3 regions of the Mesorhizobium sp. M0715 genome follow, and region 3 is predicted to be linked to each of the others. Evidence: riboswitches for the same ligand, from Rfam matches in the RefSeq annotation. Region 3 holds a riboswitch; each other region holds the start of a gene.
What was found. A riboswitch is a leader RNA that binds a small molecule or an ion and turns the genes downstream of it on or off. The one in region 3 is predicted to bind thiamine pyrophosphate.

Region 1 (9,720 bases), on a different contig from region 3:
CAGGACCAGCGAACCGCAATTCATGATGCTGATGATGGCGGTCATGGTCAGGGCTGTTCTGCGGATCATGACCCGAAACTGGCCGATCGCATGCCACTCGTGGTCCTCGACCGCCTTTCGGGTAGCGGCCTGTGTCCAGGCGGTGGCCACCGACAAGGGCAGCAGCAGGGCCGCCTCCAGCGCGGGCGCCACCCAGCGCGGCCCGAATGAGAGATTGTTGATGACCAGAAGCTGCAGGCAGATGATGACGAGAACGGCCGCACGGGCCATCCAGAAATCGAGCGCACGGTAATGAATGACGGCATGGTGGTGGCGCATTTTTCAAATCCTGGATGCTTTTTTGGGGACGGGAGCCGGTCAGGCGTAGGCGACACCTGCCGCGATCACGCCCAAGGCGCCATGCCCGGCATGTTCAGGGTGCTGCGGGATGGCGTGTTCCATTGTTGTCTTGCTGGCATGTGATGACGGGAGAGGCGGCATGGTGGCGCGAAACTCTGCCTCAATCTTGGTTTTGCCATGGTCGGCCAAGTATACATTTTCGTAAGCTTCAAGTTCTGGGCTGTTCGTAAAACCGTCCGGTGTGATTTATCCACCGCATGACGCGAATCGACGAACCCATGAACGGTTGGCTGCCGGTCGGCAGTTCTGTTCCAGGCGACTGGCGGCAGTCGTCGATCTGGCCGGGTCTGATGCGCTATCCAGAAGCCGGCCTGGCGCTTTTATGCCTGACGCAGATCCTGTGCTGGACCGTGGTTCCGGCGCTTGTCGATGCCGCCCCGCCCGGCGATGTCGTCGAGAGCTTCATGTGGGGCCGCGAATGGGTGCTTTTGACCTACAAGCATCCGCAGCTCCCCGGCTGGCTGCTCGAGATCAGCCATCTTCTGACCGGATCGTTCCGCTGGCCGCAATATCTGCTCGCCCAGCTTGTCGTCTCGGCGACCTTCGTCTTCGTCTACCTGCTGGCCCGCGACATGCTCGGGAGAACCCGCGCGCTGGCCGCCGTGCTTTTGATGCCGTCATTGTATTTCTTCGGCTGGCCGACACCGCAGTTCAATCATGATTACGCGCAGATGCCCTTCTGGGCCGCAATCTGCTGGCTGCTGTGGCGTGCGGGCCGTGGCGGTGGGCCGGGCTGGTGGCTGCCGCTCGGACTGGTGTCGGGCGTCGGGCTCTATGCCAAGTTTTCCACCGGGTTGCTGTTGCTCTTCGGGGCGATCTGGCTGTTGTCGGACACACGGGCACGCAACCGGCTCGCCACGCCCTGGCCCTGGCTTGGGCTCGCGGTTTTCCTCGCCGTCGCCGCGCCGCTGGCCGTCCAGCTCTACCGCATCGATTTCCTGCCGCTGACCTATGTCGCCGGCCGCGATGAATGGGTGTTGGTCCACCGCGCCCGCCTTTACTATATCGGTGTCCAAATGGCGGGGCTCTGCGGCTTATTGCTGGTGCTGTCGATATCGGGGCTGTTGCGGCGTTCGCCCGCGCCGGAACAGCCCATCGAGAGCGGCGCGCTGGCCTATCTCGTGTGGATGGGGCTTGGTCCGGCGGTGCTTGTCATGGTGGCTTCGCTGTTCACCGGCGCCGGCGAGGCGTGGGGCGCGCCGATGTACAATCTGGTCGGCGTTGTGGCGCTCGCCTTGCTGGGTCATCGGCTCGGCGCCGTCGAACTGCGACGGCTGGCGATCTGCGCGTTCGCCTGCATCCTCGGCATGTCCGGTGCCTATGCGGGCATCCGCTGGACGAGTTGCAATTTGCGCGGGCGCATGGATGCCGTCTGCTGGCCAGCGCGGCAGATTTCGGACGAAGCCGAGGCGGTCTGGCACGCGGCGGTGCCCGGTCGGCTCGACATCGTCGGCGGCGATACCCGCATCGCGTTGCTGGCGGGCCTCAACGCCTATGACAAGCCGTCGATCTTCACCGACCTCGACATGCGGCTCGCCCCCTGGATCACCAGCCAGCGGCTGCGCGATCACGGCATGCTCCTGGTCTGGCCCGGGAGCGGCGTGCCACCTCGGCTGCTGGCGTGGCTGGGCAACATCCCCGTCAAGACCGTTCTTTTCGACTGGTCGCTCAGGGCACCACCGGTGGCGATCAGCTTTGCCGCCATTCCGCCTGGCATGAAGCTACCGGGTTTGATCGACAGGCTCGCCCAAACGAGCAACTGAAGTAGATCCACCGCGTCCGCTGGACGAAGCAGGTGACAATGCCCATTTATGGCGAGACCACTTGCTTTTACGCAATTCCAGACGGAAAACCGCTACACACTTTTCCTGGAATTGCTTTTGAGGAGACGTGACATGGCGACTTCGACCGAACGTGCAGTCCTTGCCGGCGGCTGTTTCTGGGGCATGCAGGATTTGATACGGCGCTATCCCGGCGTCATCTCCACCCGTGTCGGCTACAGCGGCGGCGACGTGCTCAACGCCACCTACCGCAACCACGGCACCCACGCAGAAGCCATCGAGATCAATTTCGATCCGGCCATCATAAGCTTTCGCACGCTGCTGGAACGCTTTTTCCAGATCCACGATCCGACGACCCGCAACCGCCAGGGCAACGATGTCGGGACGAGTTATCGCTCGGCGATCTATTACACCAGCGACGAACAGAAGCGCGTCGCCGAGGACACCATCGCCGATGTCGATGCCTCGGGCCTGTGGCCGGGCAAGGTCGTCACCGAAGTCGCACCCGTTGGTCCATTCTGGGAAGCCGAGCCCGAGCATCAGGACTATCTGGAGAAATATCCCGACGGATACACCTGCCACTTCGTCAGGCCAGGCTGGAAGCTGCCGGTTCGCGAGACGGCGGTTTCGTAGATTTGCAACTGCGATTTGCCCTGCATTGCTGCTCGACGGTGTCGTCGAGCAGATCATCGCATCCAAACCCCTTTCGGTCAGCGCGGCTTGTCGCGTCGGTGAAGCCATCGAGCTTTCACCAATGTGCGAAAGCGCCCTTCGAACACCTTCGTCAACGGCGAATGCGGATGCGGTAGGCAAACACGGTCAGGCGGTTGACAGCCTGCCGTATCGCGGTCCAACTGCGCAGGAAGAGTTGATTTCGGGAGACGGGCCGTGAAAAAAGTTTACGAAAAGCCAGTGTTTGTAAAACGCGAGCGTCTTTCGGTTGTCACTGCCTTGGCATCGCCTTCCACTCAGCCGACCTGACAAGCTCGCCCTGACCTGTCGGCCCGTTTGAGCCGCCGAAGATGAGGCCGATCGAATCGACCGATCACTCGGAGCCGATCACAGCCGTTTTTGTCCTCGATATCTCTAACTATACGGGGCCTCTGCTCGCCGGCTGGCTAGAGGCTGGAAATGCAATTGGCGCGATCATCGTGCCCGGGTTCCGGCGTCGTCCCACCGGTTTCAGCATTGGCAATTTCCGGCGAAGGCTTCAACGCAAGCTGCTGCTCAGGCGGTTTATCGGTAACACGCCTGTCAAGTTGATCGAATTTGGCCGCCCTTACGATTGGAATGCGCTTGGTCGGCAATTGTCTGACGTCCGCGCCGATGTGCTGGTCTGCTACACTTTGCCTGTCTTGATCCCTCAAGAGGTTCTTGGCCATTTTTCCAAAGGCGGGGTCAACCTCCACCCGGCGCTGCTCCCCGACTATCGAGGGCCCCACCCGATCCAGCGCTTGGCCGTGGACGGCCGGCATGCGGCTCATGGCGGCGTCACGCTCCACAAGATGTCCGCCGGTTTTGACGAGGGTGACATTCTCGGGCAGGTGCCGTTTTCCGAAGCTGACTGGACATCGAGAGAAGCCCTGGTCGACAGCACGGCAACCGCTATGCGGATTCTGGTGAGCGAGGCGGTGCCGACCTACTGCCGGGGGCTGTTGTCAGGAATGCCGCAACCGAAAGGCGATTTCGTCTGGGCGCGGCTTCAGCCCAGCCACCTGATAATCTCGCCGGCCATGTCGGTCGAGCATGTTGTACGGCTATGGCATGTGCTTGGCCTTCTGCCAGGCATCTATCTTGAAATCGGAACGCGCAAAGTCAGGCTGGGATTCCAGATCAGAAGGCTGGGGCCCTGCACAGGAAAGGCCCCGGTCAGGCGGTGGGGAACAGTGGAATTTGATCTCGCCAACGGTCGGGTCCTGTATTTTACCTACGGTAGAGTGCTCAAACGGCTGCTCAATTCGAAACACCTATTTTCGCGCCCGCCCGCCGGGAGACCCGCTCCAGAAATCCGGCTGTTCGGCAAAGCGCGTGCTGCGGACCAGAAAAACGGATGAAGTCGCTGGGCGATGCCCAGCGGCTTCATCCGTTTGCGACGTGGTTACTTGCCACAATGATTATCGTTTACCGTTGGCGCCGTCGCGTTACCATCGGCGTCCGGCTGCGCGCCTTGCGGGTTGGTCGGGCAATTCTGATCCGCGTTCGAATTCATGTCCCCTACCGTGCCAGTCGTGCTGTTGGTCGTGCCCGGGTCGACAGTGTCCGGCTCGATCGTATTCGGGGAAGCCGGCGTGTTCGGCTCAACCGTCACCGACTTGCCGCTGCCGCTTCCATTTGCGTTGTTGCTGCCGGCGCTTTGCGCCATGGCTGACGTGGCCAGACCAATGGTGAGAACCGAAGCTGCGAGGATTTTCATGAACATGGTTTGTCTCCATTTCTGTGAAGTCGTCGCTTATTTTCTACGAAAGTGATCGCGTTGCGACTGTGGGGACAACCGGTCGCGGCGGCGAAGGTTCCCGACAAAATTCCGCTCAGGCGCACCGTGACTGGCGCAATGCTTTTGGCGCAGTGCTCTGAAAAAACGGCTTTCCCTTGAACTCGAATGATGCTTTAAGGCGCACATCCACAGGGGTGCTCCGTACGGTCGGGGCTGAGACGGGGGCGGCAAGCCCACAGACCCTAGAAGCTGATCTGGGTAATACCAGCGGAGCGAGGCGGGCGATGTTTTCAGGCGCACAGATTTCCCTATACCCCATGACCGACGATTTCGTCGGTGTCATTCTTGGCGCGCTCGGTGCGCTCGATCCCTGGCGCGACAAGCTCAGGATCGAGACCGACGACATCTCGACCTTGCTGGTCGGGTCGCCCGAAGTGCTGTTTCCCGCCATGCGCGACCTCTTCGTGGCGGCGGCACGTAGCGGCAAACATTGCGTGTTGTCGGCCACCATCTCGCGCGGGTGCCCTGGCGAGCCGGATGATCCGATCTGCCGCTCCGATGCACTTGGCGGGCCTGTCGGGCCACTCGGCCCGCGCAAGGATGCGGCCATCGCGGCGGTGCGCAATGCTGCTGCCACCGGCCAGCCGGCGGCGGCGCAGTTCTCGCTCTATGTGATGGGCACCGACGACCACATGGACGAGATCTACGGCTGCATCGATTTTCTCAAGCAGTCCGGCGTCTATGAGCGTTCCAAGCATTTCTGCACGAAACTGCGCGGTGATGCCGGTGCGATCTTTTCGGCGCTGGACGAGGCCTTCTGCCGCTTCGGACCAGGCGCCGGCCACGTAACCCTCGACGTCACGGTCTCGGCCAACAGCCCGTCGGCTGTCTGAAGCTGCCGCCGCCTCCGCGCGGCCGTCAAAGGTTATCTCCCGTGGTCTCATCATCATTCGCTTCGCGCCCGATCGCGGGCCTTCTTGTCAAGGCAATGCCGGCCATGATCTCGGTCGGTTTGCTCCTAGTGGCGTGGGAGCTTTATGCCACCTATTCCGGCATCAGGCCGACGATACTGCCGGCGCCGTCGCGCGTTTTCGAGCAAGCGCTGCTCAATCGCCAGGCGCTGGCCGACAACGCCATTCCGACCATCGGCGCCACGCTGCTCGGCTTTGCCTGTTCGCTCAGCGCCGCCTTCGTGCTGTCGATGCTGGTCGACTTCTTCCAGCCGCTGCGGCGTGCGCTGTTTCCCGTCTTAATCGTCAGCCAGACCTTGCCGCTGGTGGCCATCGCGCCGCTGGTGGTGCTGTGGTTCGGCTTCGGGCTGGCGCCCAAGATCATGCTGGTGGCGCTGGTTACCTTCTTTCCGATGCTGGTTGCATTGGTCGAGGGTTATGAGTCGACCGAGGCCGAGATCGGGCAAATGCTGCGCGCCATGGGGGCAGGGCGCTGGCGCATCTTCGTGCTGGCACGGCTGCCTTCGGCGCTGCCCTATTTCTTCGCTGGCTTGAGGATCTCCATCACCTACGCCGTGGTCGGCGCGATCTTCGCCGAATATGCGGGGGCCGCGAAGGGGCTGGGCATCTACATGCTCAACGTCAAGAACAATTTCCGTCCTGACCTGGTTCTTGCCGCCGTCGGAGTGAGCGCTGCCCTGACCCTTGTCCTGTTCGGGTTGACTGTACTGCTGCAGCGCCTTGCGATGCCCTGGGAGCGGGCCGGCAAGGAAACCGCCGGGAAGGGAGCCTGGCGATGAGCCGGCTGGAACTGCGGTATGTGCGCAAGGCGTTCGGTGGGCTCGACGTGCTGGCCGATATTTCGCTTAGCGTCGGCGCTGGTGAATTCGTCTCGATCCTTGGACCCTCGGGCGCCGGCAAATCGACGCTCTTCCAGCTTCTGACCGGCGCCGAGCATGGCGAGGGCGAGATGTTGTTCGACGGCGCGCCGCTCGACGACCACGGCAGGCATTTCGCCTTCATGCCGCAGCGTGACGCGCTGATGCCGTGGCGGCGCATCCTCGACAACGCGACGCTCGGGCTCGAAGTCCAAGGCATGAGGAGACAGGCGGCGCGGGTGCGCGTTGCGCCGTTGTTTGCCGAATTCGGGCTTGCCGGCTTCGAGCGGCATTTTCCAGCGCAACTGTCCGGCGGTATGCGCCAGCGCGCGGCCTTGCTGCGCACGGTGGTGCAGCAACGCGACATGCTTTTGCTCGACGAGCCGTTCGGCGCGCTCGACGCGCTGACCCGCACGGCCATGCAGCGCTGGCTGGAACAGATGTGGCGGCATCATCGCTGGACGGCGCTCCTGATCACCCATGACGTGCGCGAAGCCGTGTTCCTGTCCGACCGCATCTATGTGCTGTCGGCGCGCCCGGCCCGCATCGTGCGTGAAATCAAGGTGCCGCTGCCGCGCCCGCGCAGCCTTGGCGGCGATGCCGCGCGCCAGGCAAGTGCGCTCGAGGCCGAGATTCTCGACATCATCCTCAACGCCACCCCATCCAAAGGACACGATCATGATTGACTTGACGCGCCGGCAGGCCTTGTTGCTGACCCTTGCCACAGGCGTTCCGCTCATTGCCGGATCGGGGCGAGCCCAAGCACAATCGGCACAAAAGGTCACCGTTGCCCTCGACTGGACGGTCAACACCAACCACATCGGACTGTTCGTCGCCCGCGACAAGGGCTTCTATCGCGAGGCCGGGCTCGAGGTCGACATCCTGCCTTACAGCGATACCGGTGCGGGCACGCTGGTTGCAAATCGCGTCGCCGATTTCGGCATCAACGGCACCATCAGCCTGTTCACCCAGAGAACCGCCGGAGCGGACCTGAAGGGCGTCTATGCGGTGGTGCAATCGGAAACCGGCCGCGTGGTCTTCAATGCGGCCCGCAGCGAGATAGTAAGCCCGAGAAACCTCGACGGCCTGACCTATGGCGGCTTCGGCAGCGCCTGGGAAAACGCCCTGATATCGACCATCATCCGCCATGATGGCGGCAAGGGCAATTTCGAGACGGTGACGCTCGGCACCTCAGCCTATGAGGCGCTGGCCAATGGTTCGGTCGATTTCACGCTCGAAGTCTCGACCTGGGAGGGTGTCGACGCCGAGCTCAAGGGCGTCAAACAACGCAGCTTCGTCTATGCCGATTACGGCGTGCCTGACGAGCACACGACACTGATCTCTTCGAGCGAAGCCTATCTCCAGGCAAACTCCAAGCCTGCGGCCGCCTTTGTCCAGGCGACGCGGCGCGGCTACCAGTTCGCGGTCGATCACCCCGAAGATGCGGCAGCCCTGCTGATCGCGGCCAACAAGGATGCGTTGACCAATCCGGCGCTGATCCACGCCTCGCTGAAGGCGCTGATCGACGGCCATTATCTGCGCAGCCAAAGCGGCGCCATCGGGACGATGGATCCAGCCAAGATGGAAGCGATCGGCGGCTATCTCTTCGCGTCCGGCATTTTGCGTGATGCCGACGGCAAGCTGGTTGCTCAACGCCCGGATTTCGGGAGCTATTTCCGCAACGACTATCTGAGCTAGTCTGGCAAAACCAAATGAAATGGGTCGCCAGTCTATTTCTGGACGACCGCGTGGAGCAGGGTCGTCTGGATGTGGCACCCTGGCTCCCCGACAGCCAGTTTAAACACCGATCTGATCTTGTTGATTAACTGCCCGGCAATGGTTGCGTGCAAAGGTCGCCTCGAGGGATCATCGGGGTGTTTGCATTGCTCATATCAAAAAGCGAGGCGCTTTCGCACGTCAGTGACGGCAGGATTTTGTCCGCAGCCCGAAAGCGCGAAATCCTGGTGGATTTGCGCGAAGGTTTCTTTCGGATCTGCGCGCTGGCCTTCGCGGGCATGTTCGTCTACCGCGGCGTATATCACCTGATGCTCGACCCGACCCGCATCAATGTGGCGCTGGTGGCAATTTCCGAGATCCTGACCTTTACCTGGCTGCTTCTGTCGCGGCGACCGCAGGTACGCGACTGGAACCCGCTGACGGTGGTTGTTTCGGTGGTCGCCAGCTTCGGTGTCGGCTTCATCGACCTGCAACCGGGCGTGGCCATCATCCCGGTCTATGCCGCTGCGCCGCTGCAAGTCCTGGCGTTGGGGTTCGTGATCTGGGGGAAGATATCGCTAGGGCGTTCTTTCGCCATTCTGCCAGGCAATCGCGGCGTGATGACCGACGGTGCCTACCGCCTGGTGCGGCACCCGATCTATGCCGGATACCTTGCCGGTCATGTCCTGTTCCTGCTGTCGGCCTTTTCCTTCTACAATCTTGCTGTCTACGCCGCGATCACCTTCTTCCAGGTTCATCGCATCCTGCGCGAAGAGGCGCTGTTAGCCGCCACGCCGGAATACCGGGACTATATGAAGCGCGCCCACTACAGGCTGTTCTACGGGATCGTCTGACAAGCGGGCCGGCGCAGAATCGTTCGGCCTGCAATCACGCTTGCACTCTCTCACTCCCGCATCCGGCCGCCGATAGACTCTGGCCACTTGCAATCATCGCGGCGGTCTTGCTGATCTTGCGAGAGGCCTATCCATGTCCAGCGCGGTGTGCGGCATGGAGCAGAGTAACGTCCGATCGCCAATGCCTTACGAATTGTTCGTGTAAAGAACAATTATTCAAACTTTAATATCATTTTGTTTCAGAAATTTTGTTGATGTACACCACGCCTCAGGTTCAGTATTCTCTCTCTGAAACTGAAATTCACCACCTCGCGTAGTTGATCTTGCAATCGGCCTCTCGCCAATTGCTTTAGCGCAACGACAACAGGAGAGTGTTATGGCTCACACCATCAAGACAGTCGCCAATATGTTGGCGGGTAGTGCGGTAATTTTAGCTCTTTCCCTGCCCGCCAATGCTGCGGGAATCGGCCTTGGCGTTGGTGCCTCGGTGGGTGGTAGCGGCGGCGTCAATGCCGGTGTCGGGGCTTCCGTTGGCGGCAGTGGCGGCATCAGTGCCGGAGTGGGCGCCTCGGTCGGCGGCAGCGGTGGTGTAAATGCCGGTGCCGGTGCCAATGTTGGCGGCTCGAGCGGTGTCAATGCTGGTCTCGGCGCTTCGGTCGGCGGCAGCAACGGCATCAATGCCGGCGCGGGCGCCAACATCGGAGGGTC
Region 2 (9,720 bases), on a different contig from region 3:
GTTCAAGGTAAAGCCGATCAGCGCCGCCGTGAAGGCGTCGAGCAGGATCCCGACCGACGGCAGGCCGTAGAAGATGAGGAACAGCTGCACCAGGAGCGGCGTACCGCGGAAGATCCAGACATAGAAGCGCACCAGCGCGACCAGCGGCTTGGGGCCGAACAGCCGGGCGAGTGCAGCACCCAGGCCGACCGTCAAGCCGAGAGCAAAGGACAATAGCGTCAGCGGCACGGTGAAGATCAGCGCCGCCCACAGGAGCGAAGGCAGCGACTCCAGCATCAGTTGCAGCCAGTGCGGCACGTAAGACCCTCCAGATTGGTCGAAGCAGCTTGGTCAAAGCAAGAATGCGTCGGCCATATCACGACAAAAGCGGCGGGCCGTCAAAGACGGCTCGCCGCTCGATAGTCTCATGGGCGGCGGACCGGCCCGCCTCCCGGATTACTTCGAAACGTCCTGGCCGAAATAGGTGTCGGAGATCTTCTTGTAGGTGCCGTCGGCCTTGATATCGGCCAGCGCCTTGTTGATCGCGGCGACCAGCTCCGGGTCGCCCTTGCGCACGATGACGCCGGAATAGTCGGCGTTTTCCTCTTGCGCGGCGATCCTCACATTGGCGTCGGGCTTGTGCTTCTTGAAGTCGAGGAACGACAGACTGTCATTGATCGTGGCGTCGGCGCGGCCGGTCAGAAGCAGCTGGATCGACTGGTCGAAGCCATCGGTGCCGACCAGTTCGGCGCCGTTCGTTTCGGCCAGCTTGCCGAAATTCGAGGTCAGCGACTGCGCCGACTTCTTGCCCTTGAGATCGGCGAAGCTCTTGATGTCGGTGTTGTCGCCGCGCACGATCAGCACCGCCTTAGAGGCGATGTAGGGATCGGAGAAGTCGTACTTTGCCTTGCGGGCGTCGGTGATGCCGACCTGATTGATAACGGCATCGTAGCGATTGGCGTCGAGGCCGGCGATCAGTCCATCCCACTTGCCTTCGAGGAACTCGGCCTTGACGCCAAGCTTGTCGGCGATCGCCTTGGCGATTTCGACGTCGAAGCCGACCAGTGCACCGGACGTGTCATGGTAGGTGAACGGCGCATAGGTGCCTTCCGTGCCGACCTTGATGACACCGGCGTGCTTGATCTGGTCGAGATTGGGGCCGGCATGGCCTGCAGTGACAGCCAGGGCCTGCAGCGTTCCGGCGATAATGAGCGACTTGAGCCATTTCATTTTTCTGTGATCCCGTCCTTGGCCGGCTGGCCGGCATATTTGTGAGCGCTGGAAACTGACAGATGCAAGCCGAAAAAATAAGGAACAGAATTTCAAAAACAACCGATTTATGAAACCCAGTTCTCCAACTGGAACTTTCTGCTCGTCATCGCAGCCATCACGAACCGTCCTGGGAATCCTTCAGGCAACACAATCCCGCCGCCACGGTCGCGGAACCTTTCCCGCGCATGGCAGTTCTGGCTGTTGTAGGGCACGACGCCGCCATTTCAACCCGGGCGCCAGCCAAGTTTGCAAAGTCATCCGCACCACCCAGGGAGCGCCTCATGATGGAAGACACGGCAGGACGGATCATGGTCCGCGCGGCAATGAAGGCTCCCTACCTCGAGCGTGACGAAGAGCATCGGCTTGCATTGCTCTGGAAAGAGGACAACGACCAGAACGCGCTGCACAGCATCACCGTCGCCCATATGCGGCTGGTCATTTCCATGGCCTCCAAATTCCGCCATTACGGCCTGCCGCTCGGCGACCTGGTTCAGGAGGGTCATGTCGGACTGCTCGAGGCCGCCGCCCGCTTCGAGCCGGAGCGCGAGGTGCGGTTCTCGACCTATGCGACATGGTGGATTCGCGCCTCGATGCAGGACTATATCCTGCGCAACTGGTCTATCGTGCGTGGTGGCACCAGTTCGGCCCAGAAGGCGCTGTTCTTCAATTTGCGACGCCTGCGCGCGCGGTTGGCGAATGGCACGGAGCCGCTCTCCAACGCCACGCTCTATCGCGAGGTGTCGGAGGCGCTTGGCGTCTCCGAAGCCGATGTGGCGATGATGGATTCGCGGCTCTCGGCGCCCGACTCCTCGCTCAACATGCCTATTGCCGACGATGCGGGTTCGACCGAGCGCATGGATTTCCTGATTTCGGACGATCCGCTGCCCGACGAGATCGTCGGCGACAAGATCGATGTCGCGCGCCGCTCGCTCTGGCTGAGGGAGGCGCTTCGCGCGCTCAACGCACGGGAACTGAGGATCATCGAGGAACGGCGGCTGAACGACGAGGGCGCCACACTCGAAGCGCTCGGCGAAACGCTCGGCATCTCCAAGGAACGCGTCCGCCAGATCGAGGCCCGCGCCATGGAAAAGCTCAAGGTCGCATTGGTGAAGCAGAATCCGGAGTTCATGGCGACTGCCCCCGGAACGGCGGCATGCGTCCAGCGGCGCCTACTTGTCGGTGACGATCTTGACCTTGTCGCCGGCCGAAACGGCGGCACCCGGCGACAGCGCATTGAGCACGCGGAACAGGTCGAGCTTGCGGTCGACGCCGACCATCTGCGCCGAAAGCGAACCCATCGTCTGCCCAGGCTGGACGGTGACGACGCGGATGTGCAGCGGCTTCAGCGCCGCCTTTTCGGCAGCGCTCAAAATCCGGAACGAGCCGCTGACCGAGCGGGCGATCGTGTCCAGCGACGTGCTGGCGGAAGGGGCCGCGGTCAGCAGCCGGTAGACCTGGCCGCCGGCGCGGATGACCGCAATGTCGAACTGCCAGCCTTCGGCGCCGGCATGCGCGGTCGCCGCCTCATTGCCGTTGATGGTTTCCTGCTTGACGCTGCTGTCGACGAGACCAGCCACCCAGCCGCTGCGGATATAGTCCGTCAGCGCCCGGTTCTTGTCGATGGAAACGCCATCGAAACGGATCGCTATGTCGCCGGGGCCGGTGGCCGTCACCGCTGCCGCCGAATTGTCGATGATGAAGCCGTCCGGCACCGTGAACGACACGCCGAGGCCCGGGTGCAGGAAGGTTTCGCCGCGCACATAGCCTTCCTCGGGTGTGTCGCCATAGAGCAGGCCGTCTATGCCGGCGAGGAAGGAATCGCGGTCGCGCGTGCCGACGCCCGGCGCGCCGAACTGGCGGGCATGGCGCTGCGCCAGATCGATGCGCTGCGGCGTGTTTGGGTGCGTGGCCAGGAAGTCCAGGCTGGCGTCGGTGGCGCCACTGATCGAGCGGAAATCGGTATAGGCCGACATCGATTGAAGGAAGCGGCCTGCGGCGAAAGGATCGTAGCCGGCCTCGCCGATCGATTTGATGCCGATGGCGTCGGCTTCCAGCTCCTGGTTGCGCGAAAATTGCGCCAGCCTCAGCTTGCCGCGGATCAACGCCGCCTTGGCGGTTGGGCTGTCGCCGAGCACGTCCGAAACCACCTTGGTGGCCAGGCCTTCCTCGGCCTCCAGTTGCTGGCGCTGCAGGCCGTGATTGGCGGTGACGTGGCCCATCTCATGCGCGATGACGGCGGCAAGCTCGGCCGAATCATTGGCCAGCGCCAGGAGGCCGCGGGTGATGTAGAGATAGCCGCCCGGCAGCGCGAATGCGTTGACGTTGGGCGAATTTAAAATGGTGATGCGATAGGTCTGTGTCGGGTTGGCGGACACCACCGTCAAACTACCGACCACCTTGGCGACCATGCGTTCGAGCTTGGGGTCGGAATATTCACCGCCATAAGTCGCCAGGATGCGCGGGTGCTGCGCCTTGGCCAATTCGGCGAGCTTGTTGTTGGCGCCGACATTGTCCACCGTGATCGGCTTGTCGGAAGGCTGGAAGCCGGATTCCTGAACTTCCGGCGGCGTGAACATCTGGCAGCTTGCCAACGCCACGGCAAAACCGGCCAGCGCGAGAAAACGCGCCAGCGGTTTCATTCCCAATGTGTTAGCGCCGATCGCCAGAACGGCTTCCTTTCGGGTCCCGGCGCATGACCACGAAAATCGGGGGCGATCTTCGGAACGTGTCATGCGCTATCTCAAACTGCTGCAGCATCCGTGCCCGTCCCTTAGGGCGGCGGCGGATACTGCAGGCAAATCACGGCCTGTGCCGGACCGGTAGGGCGGACCTAGCCACACTCCCCCGGTCATGGCAAGCAAACGCCACATCGCCTGGAGCCGGTTTGACCGTAAATTATGTCCGCTTCCGGGCAACATCGCGTGATGTGGAATATCCAGTACCCGCGCCGATATAGCGCCGGAACGCCTCCGGACCAGCCCCGGTAAAGAAATCATCAGCCTTGCCGGTTGCGGCCACCAACCCATTGTCGACAAACACCATGTGCTCGCCGATGCGGCGTGCATCCTCGGGCTGGTGGGTGACAAATAGCACCGTCATGGCGCGTTCGGCATGAACGGCAGCAACCAGATCCAGCATCTCGTCGCGCAAAGCGGGTCCGAGCGAAGCAAAGGGCTCGTCGAGCAGCAACACCGGTCGGTCGCGCACCAGCACGCGGGCCAGTGCGACGCGCTGGCGTTCGCCCCCGGAGAGCTCGCGCGGTAGGCGTTTCTCCTTGCCCGCGAGACCGGTGCGCGCAAGCGCCTCGGCGACCGCGGCGCGGTCCGCCTCGGTCAGTCCCAGGGAGGGCGAGCGGCCGAGCCCGACATTCTGCTCGACGGAAAGATGCGCGAAGAGATTGTTCTCCTGGAACACCATCGACACCGGCCGCGCCGAGGCCGGCTCGGTGCTGACATCGGCCCCGCCGATCAGCACGCGGCCCGATTGTGGGGTCTCGAAGCCGGCGACCAGATTGAGCAGTGTCGACTTGCCCGAACCGCTCGGACCCATGATGGCGGTGATCTTCGCCGTGGCGAACTCGACGTCGAAGACAAGTGGCGCATCGCCATAGCTGCCATAACTGAACGACACATTGTCTAGCCGCACCGGCGCGCCCTTTTCGAGCCTGTTGGCCGCCCTCTCACGCATCGCGGACCTTCTCCCTTCCCAGCCAGTGCGCCGCCACGATCAACGCGAGACAGACGAAGCCGAGCAGCAGTGCCAGGCCGGCGGCATCCTCGGTGCGGTAGCTGCCCATCCGTGCCAGAAGAAGGTAGGGCAATGTCTGCACGGAATCACTGCCGAACAGGGCAATGACACCGAGATCGCCGAGCGACAGCGCCATGGCGAAAGCGAAGGCCGTGGCGAGCGGTCGCCGCAGCGACGGCCAGTCGACCAGCATCAGCCGGTTCCAGCCCGCAATGCCGAGCAGTGCGCAGAGCCGTTCGTGACGCTCGCTCGCCGCATCATAGGCGGGACGCACGGCGCGCAGGGCGAACGGCATCGCCATCACCGCATTGACGGTGACGACCATGACCGGGGCGATGGCAAAGACATCGCCGGCATGGCGCAGCAACAGGAACCAGCCGGCGCCGACGACGGTCGGCGGCACGACAAGGACAAAACCGGCGCCTGTATCGGTGGCGCGTTCGAGCAGTGTCTTTGCGCCGGCACGGCGGTTCAGCGCCAGTGCCCGCCGCGCCATGGTCAGCGCCAGCGACAGCATCACCGAAAGCAGCGCCGACAGGAAGGCGAGCGCCGCGCTGGTCAGCGTTGCCTGCCGGACAGTGGCCTCGCTGGCCAAACGGCCGAGGTCCGCACCCAACCCGGCCACCACGGTTGCCGCCATCGGCCCAACGACGAACAGCAGCGCCAGGATGATGACTAGCGCGTTCAACCAGGTCTCGCTCCGATTGACCGAGAGATAGCGGCGTTGCGCGACCGGCAAATTGGTGTCGCCGACCACATTGGCGCCCAGGCGCGTCAGGGCCAGCACAACGATAAAGGTCAAGGCGATCTGCAACAGCGTCAGTGTAACGGCCCGCGCGGGATCGAAATCGAAGCGCAGCGCCTGGTAGATGCCGACCTCAAGCGTCGTCGCGGCCGGCCCGCCGCCGAGCGTCAGCACGATGGTGAAGGATGTGATGCAGAGCATGAACACCAGCCCGGCGACGCCGGGCAGTGCGGCGCGCAGCGTTGGCCATTCGATCAGCCGGAACGCCGGCCGCGCCGCCATGCCGAGCTGGCTCCCCAACCGCCATTGGTCGGCCGGTATGGTCTGCAGCGCCTCGAGGAACAGCCGCGTCGCCAGCGGCAGGTTGAAGAAGACATGGGCGACGAGGATGCCGGACAGGCCATAGATGCCCGGCCAGCTTCCCCCGCCCATCACAGCAAACACGACGGCGAAATAGCCGGCACGGCCATAAAGCGCCAGAATGCCGAGCGCTGCGACAATAGCCGGCAGCGCCAACGGCACGGCGAATATCTGCAGGATGAAGGCGCGACCGAAGAAACGTGGATGTCGCGACAGAGCGCGCGCCACGAACAGCGCCGGGATGACCGAAAGCAGCGTCGAGAGAGCCGCTTGCCAGAGCGTGAAGCGAATGACGCGAAGCAGATAGGGATCGAAGGCTGCCCAGGCGCCCGAGAAATCATGGGCGCCCTCGAAAAGCAGGCCAGCAAACGCGCCGCCGATCAGCAGCGCGATTGCGGCGAGCGCGAGGGTGCCAGCAGTGATGCGGGGGTCAGACGCGCGTTGCACGCTGGACCACCATTCTTTCCATCGCGGCAATTACAAAGGATTGCGTTCCTTGGCGCCCCCCTCTGTCCTGCCGGACATCTCCCCCTCCAGGGGGGAGATCGGCCGCCACCCATGCTTCCGCTAGTCTCCAACGTTGCCGGACTATAACCAGCAACGACGCTGCCAATCTCCCCCCTTGAGGGGGAGATGGCCGGCAGGCCAGAGGGGGGTGGAGTGGCGCGAACATCAAAAGAACTCGCAAGCCTACTTGCTCATCACCGCCAGCCACTCATCGACCCAGGCCTTGCGGTTGGCGGCGACCTCGTCGGGGCTGAACAGCAAGGTCTTGGTCGGCTTGACCAATTTGTCGAAGGCCGGATTGAGCGGCTTGTCGGTCTTGCCGGCCGGGAACATCCAGTTGGTCTCGGGGATGGCATCCTGGAATTTCGGCCCGGTCATGAAGGCGATGAACTTGGCCGCCAGCGGGTTCTTGGCCCCCGCCGTGGTGATACCCGCGACTTCTATCTGCAAATACTCGCCCTCCTCGAACGACGCTGCCTGATAGCGCTCTGTCTTCTCGGCGACCATGTGGTAGGCCGGCGACGTCGTGTAGGACAGCACCATCGGCGCCTCGCCCTTGGTGAACAGCCCATAGGCCTCGCTCCAGCCCGGCGTCACGGTCAGCACTTTCGCCTTGAGCTTGGCCCAGGCCTCGGGCGCCTTGTCGCCATAGACCGACTTGACCCACAGAAGCAGGCCGAGGCCCGGCGTGGAGGTGCGCGGATCCTGGATGACGATCTTGTCATCGGCACTGCCCTCGACCAGTTCTTTCAGGCTTTTCGGCGGGTTCTTCAGCTTCTCGGAGTCGTAGACGACGGCGAAATATCCGTAGTCAAAGGGGACAAAAGTATCGTCGCTCCAGCCACCCGGCACGTTGACATCAGTTACGCCGCCATGCGGCGCGAACAAGCCTGACGCCTTGGCATCGGCGGTGAGATTGGTGTCGAGGCCAAGCACGATATCGGCCTTGGTCGACGCGCCTTCCAATCTGACGCGGTTGAGCAGCGCGACGCCGTCGGCGACCGAGACGAACTCGACATCGCAGCCGCATTCGGCCTCGAACTCCTTCTTCACCACGGGACCCGGACCCCAGTCGGCGGTAAAGCTCTCATAGGTGTAGACGGTGAGTTTGTCCTTGGCCAAGGCCGGTCCGGACAGGACCACGGCCATTGCTGAGACTAGAGCGTATAAATGCGTGCGCATCGGCGCCTCCTTCGTTCGAATTGAAAGGAATTGAGGCGTCGGACTGTCCGAAACGTCTAATCCCTCCGCCGGTACAAACCGGATCAGGTTCAGCGGGTTGGCGAGACTGCCTCTCAGCCGGTCCGCGAAGATCGCGTCCGGCACCCCGTTAGAGCGTTTCGACACATAGGCCGGGCCGATCCCCCATGCAAGTGGGAGTTTGCCGCCTTCCGTTTCCCGTGCCGGGCTGGTAAGGGCCACACGATATGAGCACATTCACCATCCTGCTTGGCGGCGATCTCATCCGCACGCCACGGCTCGACCGCCAGGCCGAAGGCTCCCGCGTCATCGCCGCCGACGCCGGCATCGGGCATGCGCGGCTGCTGGGTCTCGTGCCCGAACTGTGGGTGGGCGATTTCGATTCCGTGCCAGCCAAGCTGCCTGACGATCTCGCTTCCGTGCCGCGCCGGACCTTCCCGGCGGAAAAGGACCAGACCGATGGCGAACTGGCCATTGCCGCCGCACTCGAGCGCGGCGCGACCCGCCTGGTGCTCGCCGGTGCTTTCGGCGGCAAGCGCGCCGACCACGCTTTCCTGCATCTGGCGCTTGCCCTCCGGCTGGCCGAGGCCGGGACTGATGTGCTCCTGACCAGCGGCGCCCAGGAGGGCATTCCCCTGCTGCGCGGAACGGCCGGCTTCGACTATGCCGATGGCACGCTGTTTTCGGTGCTCGGCTTTTCCGAGCTCGCCGGCCTGACCGTCACCGGCGCCAAATGGCCGCTGAACCACGTCAAGGTGGCGTTCGGTTCGTCGCTGACCATCTCCAACGAGGTCAAGGGCCGCCTCGAAATCGCACTGGACCATGGCCGCGCGATGCTGCTCGCTCATCCCTATCCCTTACCTGAAAGCTGACATGGCCCCGCCTCTTCTCAACCTCGACGGGATAAAACTGACCTTCGGCGGCACGCCGCTGCTCGACGGCGCCGCCTTGACGGCTTCGGCCGGCGACAAGATTGCACTGGTCGGCCGCAACGGGTCGGGCAAGTCGACCCTGCTGAAGATCGCCGCTGGCCTGATCGAGCCGCAGGACGGCGAGGTGTTCCGCCAGCCTTCGGCAACTATCCGCTATTTGCCGCAGATGCCCGACATGGAGGGCTTTGCGACTGTCCGCGCCTATATCGAGGCCGGGCTTGGCCCTGCCGACGATCCCTACCGCGCCAGCTATCTGATGGAGCATCTCGGACTGTCGGGTGAGGAACGTCCGAACGATCTGTCGGGCGGCGAGGCGAGGCGTGCTGCCCTTGCCCGCGTCATGGCGCCGGAGCCAGACATCCTGCTGCTCGATGAGCCGACCAACCATCTCGACCTCTCGGTCATTGAATGGCTGGAAGAAGAACTCATCCGCACCTCCTCGGCACTGATCGTCATCTCGCACGACCGCCGCTTTCTCGAACGTGTGTCGCGCGCCACCATCTGGCTCGATCGCGGCCAGACCCGCAGGCTGGACAAGGGCTTTGGCCATTTCGAGGAATGGCGCGACCTGGTCCTGGAGGAAGAAGAGCGCGAGCAGCATAAACTCGGCCGCCAGATCGTTCGCGAAGAGCATTGGCTGCGCTACGGCGTGACGGCGCGGCGCAAGCGAAACATGCGCCGGCTCGGCGAGTTGCAGACCATGCGCCAGCGTTTTCGCGGCCATCGCGGTGCCGAAGGGTCGGCGACCATGGTGGCGAGCGACGCCGCCGAGTCCGGCAAGCTGGTGATCGAGGCGAAGAACATCGAGAAGAGCTTTGGCGATCTCACCGTGGTCAAGGGGTTTTCGACCCGCATCCAGCGCGGCGATCGCGTCGGCCTGGTCGGGCCGAACGGCGCCGGCAAGACGACGCTCTTGAAGATGCTAACCGGCGAGATGAAGCCGGACGCCGGTTCGGTGCGGCTCGGCACCAATCTGGA
Region 3 (9,720 bases):
CAATCGCGGTTTCGCTGCCTCGACCGGGATCACAATCCATTTGACGAAAGACGAGGTCGGAGACAGCAGCCATGCAACTGGCCTCGGCGATGTGGGCTTCCTCGCGACCGACCGGTATGCGGCTTGTCGATCGAGTTGCCTGACATCAAGCGCCGGCGAATAAGTCAAAGCCATCAGCGTGGCCTTCGAATACAGAGCCATTGGTCAGCAGCCGCACTTCGCTATCGACCAAATCGTCATAGGGTCTTTAGGGAGGAGATGTGCCCAGTGCATTCGCGTGCTGCAACAGCCGCGCTGAACCGCACGGCAGCGTGCCATAACACGCTGCGGTCGGATGATTGTTGAAATGACGGTTCCCCGCGCACGACCCTGCCGCTTTCCAACTTCTCTCGTCTGGCGCTTGCCAGCCTGAGTTCTTCCTAGAGGTCGGCGCCCGGATTGCGGGTGTTGTCTTGCGACTTCATTCTCCCGGCAGCCGGGCAAAGGCCCGCAACGTGGAGGCTTCTAAATGGAACGCGGGTTCCCGATGCTTAGTGGGTGGTGCTGCTTGAGCAGGGGCAGGGCAGCACAGCCTCCGCCGGCAAGCCGTCGCGGCCGGTTCCCTTGATAGCGTGCCGGCGCAAGGTCCCGCGTCACCAGGCTCGCAAATCGCGATGCACGTCCAGCCATTGCGACATGGTTTTGTCAGCTGAGAGGCCGATCCCGTGTGCCGCGAACAGTCGAAACACTGATTGGGGGTGTGCGTTCTCGGCGTTGTGCAGCACTTCTGGCATTACTGGCCTTGCGGGGATGACGAGTCGGTCATGCGACAGTATGGATGTCCCCATCGGAATAGCCGGTCCGCCTTATCGGTCGTCACACCCGCATATCGCTCCGCTTCTAGGGAACACCCCATCACGCGAGGAAAGACATGGCCACATGCGCAGTATCGCCAATCTAGCCGTTGGGCCGACGGCCCGGCGCTTGGGCCAGTCCACCGGCTTTAACCTGCGTCACAACTTGATCCACTGATCCTAGGTGACGACAACGTTGTTCGTCATGATTTGATGGGGCGGGGATTGGCCCAAAAGCGAGCCCCCCAAACTGTGCGGTTGCCAAATACGTAATGGAGTGAATTGGAATGATCATCGTAACAGGCGCCACGCACGGGATTGGGCGGGCCTGCGTTGAGAAACTTGCGTCTGCCGGTTCCAGAGTGGTGGCGACCGGCCGAGATGCAGAAGCGGGCGCGGCGCTCGAACGCGCCAATCACGGTGTCACGTTCGTTGCCGGTGACATCATCCGTGAAGACGATTGCCGCCGTGTCGTCGACCGTGCGCTTGAACTTGGCAACGGCCGGCTCGCGGGGCTCGTGAACAATGCCGGCATGTCGAAGCGCATTGCCTTCGCCACCGCCACCCAGGACGATTGGGATGAGGTCCTTGCGGTTAATGCACGCAGCGTCTTTTTCTTCATCCGTCATGCGCTGGACGGCTTGCGGCTCGGGAGGGGTTCAGTCGTCAACATGGCCAGCATCGCCGGAAAGACGGGCGAAGAAGGGCTCGCTGCCTACTGCGCCTCAAAGGCCGCGGTCATCGGGCTGACGCAGGCACTCGCGCTGGAGTTCGGCGAGGAGATCCGCTTCAACGCTGTTTGCCCCGGCCAGATCGAAACACGCATGATGGGCAACATCATAAGCGATGCACTGCGCAAGAAGCAGCTCGAACTGCGGATCCCTGCAAACCGCTTCGGTGCCCCTGAAGAGATCGCTGATGTGGTCGCTTGGTTACTTTCGAATCAATCGAGCTATGTCAACGGCACGGTGGTGACTGTAGACGGCGGGGAAACAGCCGGCCTGCGCACACCCCGCGTCGCGCAGATCGATGGTGCTTAGGGCAATTCAGCTCAGCCGGAGCCGCGCTCGTCGAAATAGCGCAGAAAACCATGTGAGCCTCGCTGGATGTCGTTCTCGATCGCCTCGCGGGCCCTCTTCCTGTCGCCACCCCTCAAGGCCTCGATGAGATGGTCATGTTCTTCCGCGCCGGTGTACCCGCGCGGAATTTCCCGATCGTAAACGTTAAGGATTGGACCCATCGAGGCCCACATGCTTTCGATCTGTCCGATCAGCATCGGCATACGCGACAGGCGGTAGACGCCGAAGTGGAAAGCGCGATTGGAGGATCGCGCTTCCTTGATATTACCGGCCTTATGGCTCTCTACAAATGAGGCGCGGAAGGTCTCAAGCTGTTCGAGATCGGCGGGGGCAAAATGGTCGGCAGCGTGTTCTGCCGCAAGCCCTTCAAGTGCCACGCGGATCAGCTTGATCTGAATGTAGCGGGCGCGGCTGAGGTCTGGCACCGCGGCGAACCTGCCGGAGCGCAACTCGAGCGCCTGCTCGCTGACGAGCCGCAGACAGGCTTCGCGCACCGGCGTAATGCTGGTTCCGAGCTGCCCGGCAAGATCCTGCATAAGGAGACGATCGCCCGGCGCGAAATTGCCGATGATCAAGCCATCCCGCACCTTGCTGTAAATCCGCGCGGACAGGCTGCCCATCTCCTCGGGCTGCATCTTCATAGGGCCCATGGGACTCCCCTCGCCTCTGCTGCAGCTCTATGGAAATGTCGATTTACGCGTTTCACTACGTTTATAAGTTATAATCGCTGCCTATATTTCGTTATGCAGCGGCAGACAAGTACGTGCACGTTAATTGTCTGCAGCAAACATGTCCGTTTTCATAATTATTTGTGAAATTTTGTTTCATATAAAAACAAGGAGACCCTTCTTTTCCGATTCTGACAATGGAATGTGACGACAGAAAAAGGCGCGATCTCATCTGCGTGGCATGAGTTGGTGTGCGAGAGATGATGACATCTGAAGGAGCCGGGAAGCTTACATGTCAATTTCCAGTCTGATGGGCAGAAATTTCCGATTCTGAGGCGACTCCGAACCGGCTGGACCGACGATGACGTCGGCACCGTCAAGATGATCCGGCAGGCCAGCACGTCCAAAAGCTGCGTATGGCGTTTGCAGAGCGTTTCGCCGCCGAAGGGCTTCAAGGGCTGTTGCGCGACAAGACGCGGCCCTCGCGCATTGCGGCTCTCGGGCCCGAAAGCCCGCCGAGCGCAGCTCTGACAAGGCCGCGACAGGAATCGAACGACGACTGGCCAGAATTATGAAATCGCTTGCGACACTCATGCAATTTCAGACATTTCAGTAACAAATAGATTTAACATTCTCTTCACTTGCACTTTGGGGCGCGTTACCCGAATTAGCTGGAGCGGCCGAAACCCCCGCAAGATCAAGCGCGTAGTCGAAATCCAATCTTGCTGGTGCTTGTCGAGGGATGCGACGCGATGGGCCGGCGCAGGTGCGCTGTGAAGCAGCACTGAGCGCGCCGAAAAACGGCTTCCCAACAGGAGATTGATTTGGATTATGTGCAGTATTTCGCCGGAAGAATCGAGCAACTCAAAGGCCGTGGCGGGTATCGTGAATTTGCCGATCTGGAGCGTCAGTCTGGCAACTTCCCAAAGGCCTGGCTCAATAGGCCCGACGGCCGAAAAGAGATAACCATTTGGTGCACTAATGATTATCTCGGTATGGGGCAGCACCCCAAAGTGCTATCGGCAATGAAGCGCGCCATCGATGCCAACGGCGCAGGATCGGGAGGATCCCGCAACATTGGTGGCACCAACCATTATCACGTGTTGCTCGAGCGGGAGCTTGCAGCTTTCCACAACAAGGAAGCAGGATTGATTTTTGTTTCCGGCTTCAGCTCAAACGATTCATCATTGAGTACATTGGCATCTTTGATGCCGGACACAATTATATTTTCTGACGCGCACAACCACGCTTCAATTATTAGTGGATGCCGCAACAGCCGGGCCGAAAAGCGCGTCTTCCAGCATAACGACGTTGCGCATTTGCGGGAGCTTCTGCGCAGCGTAAATCCTGCAAGACCCAAGATCATTGTTTTTGAATCGGTATATTCAATGGACGGTGACATTTCACCGATCAAAGATATCTGTGACATGGCGGACGAATTTGGCGCAATGACGTTTCTGGATGAAGTTCATGCATCGGGAATGTACGGTCCGAAAGGCGCCGGCATTGCCGCGGAACTTGGCATCATGGATCGTCCAACCATCATCGAAGGGACGCTAGGTAAGGCGTTCGGCTCGATGGGGGGTTATGTGACCGGACGTGCCTCCATTGTTGACAGCATACGAAGCTTCTCGATCGGTTTCATTTTCACCACGGCGCTTGCGCCAGCGCTAGCGGCTGGTGCGCTGGCAGCGCTGCGCCATCTTCGCGATTCAGATTCAGAACGAATTGATCTGCACCGGAAAACGAAACTTTTAATCGGATTGCTGAAAGAGGCGGGCATCCCCGTCATGCCGACCCGAAGCCACATCATTCCTGTGCCTATTGGTGATCCATTCCGTTGCAAGGAAGCGTCCCGCCAGCTTCTGGATCAGCATGGAATATACGTTCAGCCAATTCTGGCGCCGAGTGTTCCGGTGGGAACCGAGCGGTTCAGGGTGACGGTTACGCCTGCCCATAGTACGACAGATATTCGGACGTTCGTCGATGCGCTCAGGCAGGTTCTGCTGCGGGACAATCTTGGCAAGGCTGCCTAATGTAAATGCTGGGAACGACAGGGCGCGCAGCCTCAGACCTGATTATATCAGCCGGGCTCGCCGAGGTGGAAGCGGCGGTCAGCGATCCGGTTCTGACGCCCGATCGCATCTTCGAATGTCATCGGAAAGCAGTTCCGTAACCCGCAATGACAGCTTTCGCGATCTTAAATGATGTGACTCCATGATTGAATGGGGCCGTTTGACGACTCGCTGCTTACACATCGGGCCGGTTCCAGATTCAGGGCTCACCATGAGCCGGTATGACCAGAGCGCATGTTCTTGTGCTGCGAGTTTGATGTGGCTTGGCGTGCCCTACCCGAGGGGTAGGTCACGCCCAGGCCCACGGGATCACACACCAACCCCAGCTAACCTGGTTTGAACGGAGCAAGCCTCCGACGCCGCCCTAATCAAAAACGCTGCAACAGATCCTTCAAATCAATTTACAAGATTTTTACAACCGTCAGTCGTTGACAATGGTACGGCACCCCGAGTCTGAGGTCCGGCACGGCCACAAAAGTGACACCGGTACCCTCGGACCGCCGCCAGCACGCAACATCGGGATTAACAGCAATGGTAAGAAGAAGAGCGCTCATATTGGTCGAAGGCCATAGGGGTACTGGTCAGCTATACGTCCAAGCGGCTCAGTGTCTTGGTCTTCATCCAATTACTCTGACGGCTGATCCACCTCGGTACGACTATCTTTCGGCGGAAAACGTTGAGGCAATCCGTGTCGACACTGGCAATCTCGAAGCGTTGGTCCGCGAAAGTTCGCGGCTGCGTGCTACCCACGACATTGCTGGCATTACTGGCTTTGCCGGGGACCATGAATCGATCTATGCGACAGTTGGCAAGCTTTGCCGGCATTTCGATCTACCGGGACCGAACCCTGAATCGATTGAACGAAGCTGCGACAAATTCAAGCAACGCCAACTCCTCGCGCAGGCCGGCGTTCCAATACCGGCCTATCGGTTGGCAGCGAATGCGGCGGAGGTAGAAAGCTCGGCTGCAGAGATCGGCCTGCCCGTGATTCTTAAGCCGGCAGTAGGCAGCGGCAGCATGGGTGTCCGATTGTGCCGCAGCCTCGAAGACGTAGCCGAACATACGACCCATCTATTGGGCGGAAAGCACATATGGCGGTCTACACCGAAAATACTCGTCGAAGAATTCGCACAGGGCCCGTTCTATAGCATTAATGTTATGGGGAATGAGGTCGTTGCGATTTGCGCCAATGACTTTGGTCCCCTCCCCCATTTCGTCATACGTGAGGTGACGTATCCGGCCCTGCTAACCGATCAGGAGCGTGAGCGCATCGCCGATGTTTCGCTGAGCTGTTTGCGGGCTCTCGGCCTTGGCTGGGGGCCAACTAACATTGAACTCCGGTGCACGAAACGCGGTCCAGTTGTCATTGAAGTCAATCCGCGTCTTAGTGGCGCGCCCGACCCTCAACTGGTCCAGTTAGCTTACGGTGTCGACCTCGTCACCGAGCACATCAAGCTTGTCATTGGCGAGGAATGGGATCTGCGCAAAAAGCATTCGCATACTGCGGCCGCGCGATTCCTGCTTCCTGATCAAGATGGCACCCTCGACTGGATTGGTGGCGACACTCAGGCAGCTGCTATATCAGGTGTGGCCGAGGTCAAATTGAATGTTGAACCCAAGACACCGATCGTCAGGAAGGGGGATTTCCGAGACTGGATTGGACATGTCATTGCCACTTCGCCCAGCCGTGCTGAAACCGAGGGCGCCCTTCAGCGAGCGGTCGACTTGATCGAATGGTCGATCACCCCTTTTCCGGCGACAATAAGAGGTGATCGAGAGCACGATGTTTGTGGGGCGTTCGGGCGGCCCACCAGTTCTGTTCCGATCAGGCATTGACGGCTTAAGATCCTTGAAACGCAGCAGTTCCGTCTACGTCAATGTCACATCAAGTTTGACGAGGCAAATGCAGCTTTGGCCACACCTGCCTTGTCTCCCGCGGAACTTCTCCGCGACCCATGGCGAGGCCGTCGGCCCAATTTGGGCCCAATTTGAATGCCGCCCACCGCCGCCGCAGGACGAACATGCGCTTGACAAGACAACGCCGGCCCGTTCAACTTGAGGCATTCACCAGGGGAGTCCCGGCAAGGGGCTGAGATACTGCTGGCTTTCGCGGCGCAGTGACCCGTTGAACCTGATCCAGTTCATACTGGCGTAGGGACGGTGCAAGCGCTCTGCGGGAGTTCACGCCCGAGGTCCTGTTTCGGCAGGTCGACAGAAGCGTCTTTTCATCCTTCCGGCACAGAACTGGGTCTCCAATGCATGAGCAAAGGAGCCTCAAGATGAATGCCCTCACCCCAGCCGTCTCAACGGGGCCGCTGCCTGCTTCGCGTAAGATCCACAAGCCCGGTGCCATCCACCCGCAGATCAGGGTGCCGATGCGCGAAATCTCCGTCCATCCGACAGCCGGCGAACCGCCCGTCACCGTCTACGATCCGTCGGGCCCCTATACCGATCCGGCTGTCGAAACCAGCATCGAAAAAGGCCTGGCCCGGCTTCGCCACGAATGGATCTTGGCGCGCGGCGATGTCGAGGTCTGCGACGGCCGCCATGTCCGGCCGGAGGACAACGGATTCGCGACGGGCGAACGCCTGACGCCAGAATTTCCCATCCGCCACCGACCGCTCAGGGCCAAAGCAGGCAAGGCGGTGACGCAGCTTGCCTACGCGCGCGCCGGCATCATCACACCCGAAATGGAGTTCGTCGCCATCCGCGAGAACCTTGGTCGCGAGATCCTGCGCGGCAAGCTTGAGCGCGACGGCGAGGCTTTCGGCGCGACGCTGCCCGATTTCGTCACGCCCGAATTCGTGCGTGACGAGGTGGCGCGCGGACGGGCGATCATCCCCGCCAACATCAACCATCCCGAGAGCGAGCCAATGATCATCGGCCGCAATTTCCTGGTCAAGATCAACGCCAATATCGGCAACTCCGCCGTCACATCGTCGATGGCGGAAGAGGTCGAAAAGATGGTGTGGGCGATCCGCTGGGGCGCCGATACGGTGATGGACCTGTCGACCGGCCGCAACATCCACAACATCCGCGACTGGATCGTGCGCAACGCGCCGGTGCCGATCGGCACGGTGCCGCTCTACCAGGCGCTCGAAAAGGTCGGCGGCATTGCCGAGGATCTGACCTGGGAGGTCTACCGCGACACGCTGATCGAACAGGCCGAGCAAGGCGTCGACTATTTCACCATCCACGCCGGCGTGCGGCTGCATTACATCCCGCTGACCGTCGACCGGGTGACGGGTATCGTCTCGCGCGGCGGCTCGATCATGGCCAAATGGTGCCTGCACCATCACCGGGAGAGCTTCCTCTACGAGCACTTCGCGGAGATCTGCGACATCGCCAGAGCCTACGACGTCTCCTTCTCGCTCGGCGACGGCCTTCGTCCGGGCTCGATCGCCGATGCCAACGACGCGGCGCAGTTCGCCGAGTTGGAAACGCTCGGCGAGCTGACGCAGATCGCCTGGGCGAAGGATTGCCAGGTGATGATCGAGGGGCCTGGCCACGTGCCGATGCACAAAATCAAGGCGAACATGGACAAGCAACTCGCCGTCTGCGGCGAGGCGCCGTTCTATACGCTTGGACCGCTGACGACCGACATCGCGCCGGGCTATGACCACATCACCTCAGGCATTGGCGCCGCGATGATCGGCTGGTTCGGCACCGCCATGCTCTGCTACGTCACGCCCAAGGAGCATCTCGGCCTTCCCGATCGCAACGACGTCAAGATCGGCGTGATCACCTACAAGATCGCCGCCCACGCCGCCGACCTGGCGAAGGGCCATCCGGCAGCGAAAGTCAGGGATGATGCGCTTTCCCGCGCGCGCTTCGAGTTCCGCTGGGAGGACCAGTTCAACCTGTCGCTCGATCCGGAAACGGCGCGGTCCTTCCACGACCAGACTTTGCCCAAGGAAGCGCACAAGGTGGCGCATTTCTGCTCGATGTGCGGACCGAAATTCTGCTCGATGCGTATCTCTCACGACATCCGTGCCGAGGCGCAGAAAGAGGGCATGGCGGCGATGGCGGCGAAATACCGCGAGGGCGGTGATCTCTACCTGCCGGCGGACGAGACCGGGGCACCGCTCATACCTCAGCCACGTGAGCCATCATGAAGGTCTTGGTCAAAGGAGCGGGCGTTGCTGGCCTCACCGCCGCCTTCGAGTTCGCCGCACGCGGCGCGGCGGTTACCGTTGCCGAGACAAGGCCTGCCCTTGGGGGCAATGCGTCGTGGTTCGCCGGTGGCATGTTGGCGCCGTGGTGCGAGCGTGAAAGCGCCGAGCAGCCGGTGCTGGATCTCGGAAGCGACGCCGCCGACTGGTGGGACGCCGCAACGCCAGGCTTGGTAGCACGACGGGGAACGCTGGTCTTGGCCGCGCCGCGCGATGCGGGCGAGCTCGACCGGTTCGCCAGCCGCACGACGGGCTATCGGCGCGTCGAGGAAGATGAAATTGCCTTGCTGGAGCCCGACTTAGCCGGCCGCTTCCGCCGCGGATTGCTGTTCGCCGATGAGGCTCACCTCGACCCACGCCCGGCGATGGCGGCACTTCATGACAAGCTTGCGACCATGGGTGTCAAATTCCACTTCGGCTGCGACGCCCGGCCTGTTTCGGGTTTCGCCCGTCAGATAGACTGTATGGGAATGGCAGCGGCCGATGACAGGCTGCGCGGTGTTCGCGGCGAAATGCTGATTCTTCGCACGCCTGATGTCTCGCTGTCGCGGCCGGTCCGTTTGCTTCATCCACGCTTTCCGCTTTATGCCGTGCCGCGCACCGATCACCGTTTCATGATCGGAGCGACGATGATTGAAAGCCAGAGTGCCGGACCGGTGACGGCGCGTTCCATAATGGAGCTGCTGGGTACCGCCTATGCCCTCCACCCGGCCTTTGGCGAGGCCGAGATCGTTGAAACCGGTGTCGGCGTCCGCCCAGCCTTTCCCGACAATTTGCCGCGCGTCGAAACCAAGGGTGAAATCATCGCGATCAACGGGCTCTATCGTCACGGTTTTCTCCTGGCTCCCGCCATGGCGCGCCAGGCTGCCGACCTGGTTTTCACTCAAGACAGA

Region 1: another riboswitch for thiamine pyrophosphate. It lies ahead of NKI21_RS15470 (YkoF family thiamine/hydroxymethylpyrimidine-binding protein); the one in region 3 lies ahead of thiC (phosphomethylpyrimidine synthase ThiC).
Region 2: another riboswitch for thiamine pyrophosphate. It lies ahead of thiB (thiamine ABC transporter substrate binding subunit); the one in region 3 lies ahead of thiC (phosphomethylpyrimidine synthase ThiC).

The regions. Positions count from the first base shown of each region.
Region 1 covers NZ_JAMYPL010000011.1:32,990-42,709, forward strand. Annotated here, with positions in the region: gene NKI21_RS15435 (hypothetical protein) at 1-318, opposite strand, end outside; gene NKI21_RS15440 (hypothetical protein) at 358-528, opposite strand; gene NKI21_RS15445 (glycosyltransferase family 39 protein) at 618-2,162, shown strand; gene msrA (peptide-methionine (S)-S-oxide reductase MsrA) at 2,295-2,813, shown strand; gene NKI21_RS15455 (hypothetical protein) at 2,839-3,072, shown strand; gene NKI21_RS15460 (formyltransferase family protein) at 3,203-4,234, shown strand; gene NKI21_RS15465 (RodZ family helix-turn-helix domain-containing protein) at 4,279-4,599, opposite strand; TPP riboswitch at 4,795-4,908, shown strand; gene NKI21_RS15470 (YkoF family thiamine/hydroxymethylpyrimidine-binding protein) at 4,899-5,507, shown strand; gene NKI21_RS15475 (ABC transporter permease) at 5,603-6,364, shown strand; gene NKI21_RS15480 (ABC transporter ATP-binding protein) at 6,361-7,128, shown strand; gene NKI21_RS15485 (ABC transporter substrate-binding protein) at 7,121-8,140, shown strand; gene NKI21_RS15490 (methyltransferase family protein) at 8,317-9,012, shown strand; gene NKI21_RS15495 (hypothetical protein) at 9,389-9,720, shown strand, end outside.
Region 2 covers NZ_JAMYPL010000003.1:368,444-378,163, reverse strand. Annotated here, with positions in the region: gene NKI21_RS05775 (amino acid ABC transporter permease) at 1-297, opposite strand, end outside; gene NKI21_RS05770 (amino acid ABC transporter substrate-binding protein) at 436-1,209, opposite strand; partial or broken gene NKI21_RS05765 (RNA polymerase factor sigma-32) at 1,533-2,390, shown strand; gene NKI21_RS05760 (M48 family metalloprotease) at 2,421-3,890, opposite strand; gene thiQ (thiamine ABC transporter ATP-binding protein) at 4,147-4,938, opposite strand; gene thiP (thiamine/thiamine pyrophosphate ABC transporter permease) at 4,931-6,550, opposite strand; gene thiB (thiamine ABC transporter substrate binding subunit) at 6,794-7,792, opposite strand; TPP riboswitch at 7,836-7,950, opposite strand; gene NKI21_RS05740 (thiamine diphosphokinase) at 8,038-8,682, shown strand; gene NKI21_RS05735 (ABC-F family ATP-binding cassette domain-containing protein) at 8,684-9,720, shown strand, end outside.
Region 3 covers NZ_JAMYPL010000029.1:22,753-32,472, forward strand. Annotated here, with positions in the region: partial or broken gene NKI21_RS27200 (ISNCY family transposase) at 251-773, opposite strand; gene NKI21_RS27205 (SDR family NAD(P)-dependent oxidoreductase) at 1,121-1,873, shown strand; gene NKI21_RS27210 (GntR family transcriptional regulator) at 1,885-2,553, opposite strand; gene hemA (5-aminolevulinate synthase) at 3,405-4,616, shown strand; gene NKI21_RS27220 (ATP-grasp domain-containing protein) at 5,187-6,491, shown strand; TPP riboswitch at 6,715-6,831, shown strand; gene thiC (phosphomethylpyrimidine synthase ThiC) at 6,935-8,770, shown strand; gene thiO (glycine oxidase ThiO) at 8,767-9,720, shown strand, end outside.